2 regions of the Promicromonospora alba genome follow, and region 1 is predicted to be linked to the other one. Evidence: riboswitches for the same ligand, from Rfam matches in the RefSeq annotation. Region 1 holds a riboswitch; the other holds the start of a gene.
What was found. A riboswitch is a leader RNA that binds a small molecule or an ion and turns the genes downstream of it on or off. The one in region 1 is predicted to bind ZMP and ZTP.
Positions count from the first base shown of each region.

Region 2: another riboswitch for ZMP and ZTP. It lies ahead of purH (bifunctional phosphoribosylaminoimidazolecarboxamide formyltransferase/IMP cyclohydrolase); the one in region 1 lies ahead of glyA (serine hydroxymethyltransferase).

Region 1 covers NZ_JBHSFI010000006.1:405,647-410,048, forward strand. Annotated here, with positions in the region: gene ACFO6V_RS21465 (VOC family protein) at 1-344, opposite strand, end outside; gene ACFO6V_RS21470 (bifunctional methylenetetrahydrofolate dehydrogenase/methenyltetrahydrofolate cyclohydrolase) at 602-1,486, opposite strand; gene glyA (serine hydroxymethyltransferase) at 1,567-2,847, opposite strand; ZMP/ZTP riboswitch at 2,943-3,029, opposite strand; gene ACFO6V_RS21480 (hypothetical protein) at 3,174-3,977, shown strand; gene ACFO6V_RS21485 (NAD(P)/FAD-dependent oxidoreductase) at 4,062-4,402, shown strand, end outside.
Region 2 covers NZ_JBHSFI010000004.1:7,922-12,323, forward strand. Annotated here, with positions in the region: gene ACFO6V_RS10990 (NAD(P)/FAD-dependent oxidoreductase) at 1-35, shown strand, start outside; gene purH (bifunctional phosphoribosylaminoimidazolecarboxamide formyltransferase/IMP cyclohydrolase) at 151-1,791, opposite strand; ZMP/ZTP riboswitch at 1,824-1,910, opposite strand; gene ACFO6V_RS11000 (pyridoxamine 5'-phosphate oxidase family protein) at 1,925-2,350, opposite strand; gene ACFO6V_RS11005 (AraC family transcriptional regulator) at 2,432-3,367, shown strand; gene ACFO6V_RS11010 (TetR family transcriptional regulator) at 3,371-3,982, opposite strand; gene ACFO6V_RS11015 (SDR family NAD(P)-dependent oxidoreductase) at 4,043-4,402, shown strand, end outside.

The DNA of each region.
Region 1 (4,402 bases):
GAGACGCCGAACTTGTCCTTGCACCAGCCGCAGGCGCCGGGCTCGCCGCCGTCGGCCGTGAGGAGGTCCCAGTAGTGGTCCACCTCTTCCTGGCCCTCGACGGAGAGGTAGAACGAGAACGCCTCGTTCAGCGTGACGTGCGGACCGGCGTTCAGCCCGGTCACGGGCAGCCCGCCCACCGTGAACTCCACGACGAAGTCAGCGCCCTCCTCGGGGCCCGGCGCGTCCTTGGGCGCCTTGACGACGTTGTCCACCGACGATCCGGGAATGTGCTCGGCGTAGAACGCGGCCGCTTCGCCGGCGTCGTTGTTCGCGAACCAGAGATGCGCTCGAACGGTGACCATCGTGTCCTCCTGAGTCGGTGGGGACCGTCGTCGGCCCCGTCACCTACTCCGACCCGGCGGCTCGAGGAAACTCATCGGCCGGGTGTCCGGTACGGCCGAACGTAGCGCTGGTCGCTCCATTCGCCGGACGTAGTCTCGGTCGCCCAAGACCGGCTCGTACAGCGACCACTCCTACGCTCGACCACCCGGTTGCCTGCAACGGGAGACGCCGGGGGCACCCACTCGGGCACCCCCGGCGCCCTCGCCGAACGCGACGCTCAGCCGGCCAGCGTCCGCTCCGCCGAGTCCACCACGTTGGACAGGAGCATCGCGCGGGTCATCGGGCCGACGCCGCCCGGGTTGGGCGACACCCAGCCCGCGATCTCCGCGGCCTCGGGCGACACGTCGCCCACCACGCGAGACTTGCCCGTCTCCGGGTCGGTCTCGCGCGAGACGCCGACGTCGATCAGCACGGCGCCCGGCTTCACCATGTCGCCGGAGACGATGCCCTTGACGCCCGCGGCGGCCACGACGACGTCGGCCCGCCGGACCAGCGCGGCGAGGTCCTGCGTGCCGGTGTGCGTCAGGGTGACCGTGGCGTTCACGGCGCGCCGCGTGAGCAGCAGGCCGATCGGGCGACCGACAGTGACACCGCGGCCCAGCACCACTATCTCCTTGCCCGCGAGCTTGATGCCGTGCCGCTCGACGAGCTCGATGATGCCGCGCGGGGTGCACGGCAACGAGGAGGTGACCTCCTCGTTGACCCGCAGCACCAGGCGCCCCAGGTTGGTGGGGTGCAGGCCGTCGGCGTCCTTGTCGGGGTCGACGAGCTCGAGCACGCGGTTGGTGTCGATGCCCTTCGGCAGCGGCAGCTGCACGATGTACCCGGTGCAGGCCGGGTCCTCGTTCAGCCGACGTACCGCGGCCTCGATGTCCTCCTGCGTGGCGTCGCCCGGGAGATCCTCCCGGATCGACGCGATACCGACCTCGGCGCAGTCGCGGTGCTTGCCCGCGACGTACCACTGCGAGCCGGGGTCGTCGCCGACCAGCAGCGTGCCGAGACCCGGCACGACGCCGCGCTCACGCAGCGCGGTGACCCGCTCCTTCAGCTCGCCCTTGATGGCCGAGGCGACACTCTTCCCGTCCAGGATCTGAGCGCTCATGCATACCTCCCTCGGTGAGTGCTGGGTATTTGCCCTCTGAAACCGTTCAGACGGGCAAATACCCAGCACTCAGCGGATTGTCAGAGACCCGGGTAGAGCGGGAACTCGGCGGTCAGCTTCGCGACCCGCGCCGAGAGGGCGGTTACGTCCGTTGCCGCGCCCTGCTTGAGGGCCGTCGCGATGATGTCGGCGACCTCCGTGAACTCGGCGTCGCCGAACCCGCGCGTGGCGAGCGCCGGCGTGCCGATCCGCAGGCCCGAGGTGACGCGCGGAGGCCGCGGGTCGAACGGGACGGCGTTGCGGTTCACGGTGATCCCGGCGTCGTGCAGGAGGTCCTCCGCCTGCTGACCGTCGAGCTGGGAGTTGCGCAGGTCGACGAGCACCAGGTGCACGTCGGTGCCGCCGGTCAGCACGGAGGCACCGGCCGCCGCGACGTCGGGCTGGGAGAGGCGCTCGGCGATGATCGAGGCACCCCGCAGCGTGCGCTCCTGGCGGTCCTTGAACGACTCGGTCGCCGCGACCTTGAACGAGACCGCCTTGGCGGCGATCACGTGCATGAGCGGGCCGCCCTGCTGGCCCGGGAACACCGCGGAGTCGATCTTCTTGGCGTACTCACCCTTGGAGAGGATGAAGCCGGAGCGCGGCCCGCCGATCGTCTTGTGCACCGTCGAGGAGACGACGTCGGCGTGCGGGACGGGCGACGGGTGCAGGTCCGCCGCGACCAGCCCGGCGAAGTGCGCCATGTCTACCCACAGCTTGGCACCCACCTCGTCGGCGATCTCACGGAACGCCGCGAAGTCGAGGTGCCGCGGGTAGGCGGACCAGCCGGCGATGATGACGTCCGGCCGGTGCTCGAGGGCCTTCTTGCGGACCTCGTCCATCTCGATGCGGTAGGACTCCGGGTCCACGCCGTAGGCGCCGACGTCGTACAGCTTGCCGCTGAAGTTGATCTTCATGCCGTGCGTGAGGTGGCCGCCGTGGGCCAGCTCGAGGCCGAGGATCTTGTCGCCGGCGTTGATCAGGGCGTGCAGCACTGCCGCGTTGGCCTGGGCGCCGGAGTGGGGCTGGACGTTGGCGTGCTCGGCGCCGAACAGGTCCTTGGCGCGGGCGATCGCGAGGTTCTCCGCGATGTCCACCTGCTCGCAGCCGCCGTAGTAACGGCGGCCCGGGTAGCCCTCGGCGTACTTGTTCGTCAGGACCGAACCCTGGGCCTCCAGGACCGCGCGCGGAACGAAGTTCTCGGACGCGATCATCTCGAGAGTGTCGCGCTGGCGGGCCAGCTCTCCGTCCAGGACGGCGGCGATCTCGGGGTCGAGCTCAGCGAGCGGGGTGGAGAGCGGGTCGGGAGTCGATGCGCTCATAGCTCCTCGATTCATGCGGGACGGGGATTGTCGGACGGCGGTGGAAAGCACACGCGCCGCGACACGACTGCCCGGGCGCACACCTTCACGAGGTGACCCGGGGCCCAGGCGAACGACCCCTCGTCGGCATGACTCGTCGCTCCCCGGTGGTGATCCACCTGACGCCAGTCGCGACCCGAAGATCGTAGCAGCGGCGGGTACGAACCCGTGCTCGACGACCGCCCGGTGATCCCGCCTTCGACCCTACGTGGCGAAAAGCCCGGTATTGCAACGAAAGTATCTGAGACCCTTTCGCGATTCAGCCGGACGTGGCTATCGTGCGGCCCATGCCCTACCCCGTGTCACCGGACGCCGGAGTTCCGGAACACCAGCCGGACCAGCGCCGCCAGAACAGCCCGTGGACCGGCGGTCAGCCGCCGTCCGGCCCGTTCGCGGCGAGCCGGCCCCCGTCGGGCCAGTTCGCTACGCGCCCCGCCCCGGGTCAGGAGCCGGAGCCCGGCTGGCCGGGCACGGGCCCCGTGCGGACCGCTGACGGTGGCAGCGGCGGTCGTCGCAGGAAGAGCGGCAGGCGGGACTGGATCTGGTCGGTCGTCGCGTTCCTCGTCGCCGCGGCCGTCATCGGCGCTGTCGGCTTCTACTTCTTCGGCCCCGACTCCACCGAGGAGCCCACCGCGGCCTGGGCGATCGACTCGTGTGCCGGACCCGACCCGGCAGCGGAGAACACCGAGGGCGAGACCGCCGGCTACCGTCCGCTGACGTGCGACGACCCGGGCGCGACCGTCACGGTCCTCGACATCCAGGACGCCGTGTCGGTGGGCCAGCTGCACTGCCCGGAGGGCACGGACGTCGTCTTCCAGAAGGACGGCCACGCCGGCGGGGAGACCCAGGCGGTCTGTGCCCGCAACCTGTCCGACGACCACCCGGGTGATCCAGGGATGGGTGGCGGGCAGCTCATGACCGGCGACTGCGTGGACGACGAGGGCGCCGAGGTGGCGTGCTCGTCCGACGGCGCGCTTCCGGTCACCGGCCTGATGGTCGGGGGCGCCGAGTGCCCCGAGGGGACCAAGGACGAGCTCCGGCTCGGTTTCGACGCGCAGCGCAGCTACGAGACGATCTGCCTCGGCGCCTGACCTGAGCTGCACCTGACCTGCGCCGTCATCTGACGCTCATCCCGGCGAAACCGGTAGTCACCGGACATTGGCTAGATTCGCCGTATGGCACGTCTGCAGCAGACCGTCTTCGAGCGCAACGTCCCGGCTCGCGCCGTCGTCGACCACGCACTGGGCGGGACGCACCACGCCGTGTTCTGGCTGGAGGACCTGGGTGAGCGCGCGAGCTACCCGACGCTGTCGGCGCCGGTCCGGGCCGACATCGCCGTGGTCGGTGGCGGGTACACCGGCCTGTGGTCCGCGCTCCGCGCGAAGCAGCGTCACCCCGGGGCGCGCGTCGTGCTGGTCGAGGCCCGCTCGGTCGGGTGGGCGGCGTCGGGCCGCAACGGTGGGTTCTGCGGCGCGAACCTCACGCACGGCCGCGACAGCGGCCGCCCGCCGGACGC
Region 2 (4,402 bases), on a different contig from region 1:
ACCCGGCGACAAAACTGAAGGACACAGTCGTCTGAAGCGGGTTGCCGAAGTAGAGCGGGTGTCCGGACGCCCGCTCTACCTCGCGCGCCGAGCGACCGCGAAGTAGAGCACCTGTCCGGACAGGTGCTCTACTTCGGCGAACCGGGTGGGTCAGTGGGCGAAGTGGCGGGTGCCCGTGAGGTACATCGTCACGCCGGCCGCCTCGGCCGCCTTGATGACTTCCTCGTCGCGGATCGAGCCGCCCGGCTGCACGACGGCGGTGACCCCGGCGTCGAGCAGCACCTGCAGGCCGTCCGCGAACGGGAAGAACGCGTCGGACGCCGCGACGGCGCCCCGGGCGCGCTCGGCGCCGTCGGCCAGGGTGTTGGCGCGCTCGACCGAGAGGCGGCACGAGTCGACACGGTTCACCTGGCCCATGCCGATACCGACCGCCGCGCCGTCCTTGGCCAGGAGGATCGCGTTCGACTTGGCGGCCCGCACGGCCTTCCAGGCGAAGGCGAGGTCGGCGAGGACCTCGGGTGACGCGGCCTCGCCGGTCGCCAGCGTCCAGTTCTCCGGGGCGTCGCCGTCGGCCTGGAAGCGGTCGGTCGCCTGCATGAGCAGCCCGCCGGAGATGGGCCGGGTCTCGACGGCGCCGGACGGCGCCTCCGGGACGACCAGCAGGCGGATGTTCTTCTTGGCCTGCAGGATCTCCAGCGCCTCCGGCTCGAAGCCGGTCGCCACGACGACCTCGGTGAACACCGGGGCGATCTGTGCGGCGGCAGCCGCCGTGATCACGCCGTTGGCAGCGATCACGCCGCCGAACGCGCTGACCGGGTCGGTCGCGTGGGCCCTCGCGTGCGCCTCCGCGATGTCAGCGCCGACGGCGATGCCGCACGGGTTGGCGTGCTTGATGATCGCCACCGCCGGACCCTCGTGGTCCCAGGCGGCCCGCCATGCGGCGTCGGCGTCGACGTAGTTGTTGTAGCTCATGGCCTTGCCGTGCAGCTGCTCGGCCTGGGCCAGGCCCTTGACCCCGTCACCGCGCGTGTAGAGGGCGGCCCGCTGGTGCGGGTTCTCGCCGTAGCGGAGCACGTCGGACCGGTCCCAGGTGCCGCCGATCCAGGCGGGGAAGCCGGACTGCTGCGGCTCGCCGTCGACCGTCACCTCGTCGGTGGGCGACACGACGTTGCCCATCCACGAGGCCACGGCGACGTCGTACGTCGCCGTGTGCACGAACGCCTGGGCGGCGAGCGCCTTGCGCTGCGCGTACGTGAAGCCGCCGGCACGGACGGCGTCGACCACGGCGGAGTAGGCGTCGGGGTCCACGACGACCGCGACCGACGGGTGGTTCTTCGCCGCGGCGCGCACCATGGACGGCCCGCCGATGTCGATCTGCTCGACGACGGCGTCCGGCCCGGCGCCCGACGCGACGGTGGCCGCGAACGGGTAGAGGTTCACGACGACCAGCTCGAACGGCGCGATCTCGAGCTCGCCAAGCTGGTCGAGGTGGTCCTGCTTGCGGGTGTCGGCCAGGATGCCGGCGTGCACGCGCGGGTGGAGGGTCTTGACCCGGCCCTCGAGGCACTCGGGGAACCCGGTGAGCTGCTCGACCGGGGTGACGGGGATCCCGGCGTCGGCGATCCGCGACGCGGTGGAGCCGGTGGAGACCAGCTCGACCCCTGAGTCGTGCAGGGCGGTGGCGAGCTCGATCAGGCCGGTCTTGTCGTAGACGCTCAGCAGGGCGCGCCGGACGGGGCGCTGCGAGTCGTCGGTGAGCTGGACATCGGGTACGGACGGGGCGCCGGACATGGCGGTTCTCCTCGGAGTAGCTTCGCGGAAAACCCTGGCACCCAGGCGGGCGGCGCGCATCACGGGTCGCTCGGCCGCTCCCCGGTGGTGACCCACCCTCGCCAGTCACGGCCACCAGAAGTGTAGCCCGGCGTCAGTACACGTAGCGGTGGACGGTCTCCGGGTGGATGACGACGCGGGTCAGCTCAGTGGCGAGGATCCCGGCGAGGCCGGCGGCCCTGGCCGGGTCGCCGAGGTCCCAGTAGCGCGCCGCGAGCCGGGAGGCCAGGTCGGGCGCCCCGCCGGTCTCGACGGTCGTGGGTCCGGCGACCGAGATCCAGCGCTCACGCTCCCCCACCGGTGCGGCGACGACCAGAGAGGCGCGCGGGTCGCGGGCGAGACGCCGCATCTTCAGGGAGCCGGGCTCGGTGAAGAACTGGACGGCGCCCTCGGCCGTTGCCTCGAACCAGATGGGCCGGGGCTGGGGCGGCTGCGTCCCGCCAGCGACGGACAGGAACCCGTGCAGGGGGCGGGCGAGAAACTCGAGGTCCTCGGTGGTCAGGCTGGCGCTGTTGGTCATGACAGCGATTCAACGCCGCCGAGCCGGACGGATCCATGGGCGATCAGCCGGATTGCCTTTGTGATCGTCTAGCCTCGGTGGATGGACTCGTTCGGTGACCTCTTCCGCGGGATGCGCGCCCAGGGCTCGCTGTTCGGCAGCTCGACCCTGTCGCCGCCCTGGGCGCTGGACTTCGTCGACGGCGCGCCGCTGACGCTGTGCGCGGTCATCAGCGGAGCCGGCTGGATAGTCACCGAGGGCCAGCCGCCGGTGCAGCTGCACGCCGGCGAGACGGCGGTCGTGCGCGGCCCCGCGCCGTTCCTGTTCGTCGACGAGGTCGGCACGACCGCGGAGCCGGTGGCGTGCGGCGAGCACTGCGCGGTGCCCGAACAGGGCGGGACCAGGTACCGGCGCGGCTGGAGCGACTGCGGCGAGGGCGCGACGACGCTCGTCGTCGGCGCCTACCCCGTGCGCGGGGAGATCAGCCGGCGGCTGCTGGACGCGCTGCCCGTGGTGCTGCGGGTCGGGGCGGGCGGCGCGAGCGACGCCGTGCTGGACCATCTCGCCGCCGAGGTCGCCGCCGACACCCCGGGGCAGCAGGTGGTCCTGGACCGGCTGCTGGACTGGTTGCTGGTCTGCGCGGTACGCGACTACTTCGACCGGCCCGGCGGTGAGCCCCCGGCCTGGTACGCCGCCCAGCGGGACCCCGTGGTCGGCGACGCCCTGCGCCTCCTGCACGCCGAGCCGGCGGCGCCCTGGTCGGTCGCCACGCTGGCCACCCGGACGGGGGTGTCGCGGTCCACCCTGGCCAAGCGGTTCGCCGACCTGGTGGGTGAGCCGCCGCTGACCTATCTCACCGGCTGGCGCATGACGCTCGCCGCCGACCTGCTGACCGAACGCGAGAGCGCGACGGTCGCGGAGGTCGCCCGCGTCGTCGGCTATTCCGACCCGTTCGCCTTCAGCGTGGCGTTCAAGCGGGTCCGCGGCATGAGCCCGAGCGCGTTCCGGCGCACGGGCGCGCCGGCCCGGAGCGCATAGCGCTCAGGCCGGGATCCGCACCTCGAACCGCAGCAGCTCCCAGGCCCGCGCCGCTCTGGGGACCCGCTCGGCCGCGCCGACCCCGGACAGCCCGCCGGCCACCATCGAGACGGCGAGCAGCAGATCGTCCGACGTCGTCCCGGGCGGGACGTCGCCGGCAGCCGTCGCGTCCTCGAGCCGGGTCCCCAGCGCGACGGCGACCCGGTCACCCAGGCCGGCCAGCCGCCCGTCAGGCGCGCCTGACCGGACCAGGTCCACGAACCCGACCGACTCGACGGCATGCCGCGTGACCAGCCCGAGCAGGTCGGGCAGACCGACGCCGGGGGCCGACGCGAGCTCCTCCACGGCGGCGACCTGCTCCTCGAAGACGGCGACCACGAGGTCGATCCGCTCGGGGAAGTGCCGGTAGAGGCTGCCCTGCCCGACGCCCGCGCGCTTGGCGACCGCACTCAGCGGCGCGCCCGTCCCGGCGGACCCGAAGACCTCACGAGCCGCCGCCAGCAGCGCGGCGCGATTACCTGCCGCGGCGCGCGGCCCCAGGTTGGGCACTCCCCCGCGGCGCGCGGGTGCGTGCGGGACGTCGCCGCGCCGAGGGTCACGAAGTACACCGGTCATGGCGCTATCCTAGATACCGGACAACACTGTCCGGTATCGTCCCCGTCCCAGGAGCGCACCATGGCACTGACCGTTCACTCCACCGTCGGCGAATGGCTCGACCACCCGGTCGGTGGTCAGATCCTCGCCGGCTTCCTCGCGCAGGGCGGCGCGACGCCGGACTCGCTGGCCCCCGCCCGCGGCCTGCCGCTGGGGCAGCTCGTCGCCATGTCCGGTGGCAAGTTCCCCGCCGAGGCGCTCGACGCCCTGGTCGGGGCCTACCAGGAGGCGGCACCCGACGAGGCCGCCGAGGCGGACGCGGACACCGCCAGCGGGCAGCCCGCCGGCTGGGTCGAGCAGCTCACCCCCGGCCGCTTCGCCGGTCAGACGGTGATCGTGACGGGTGCGGCGTCCGGCATCGGCCGGGCCGTCGCCACCCGC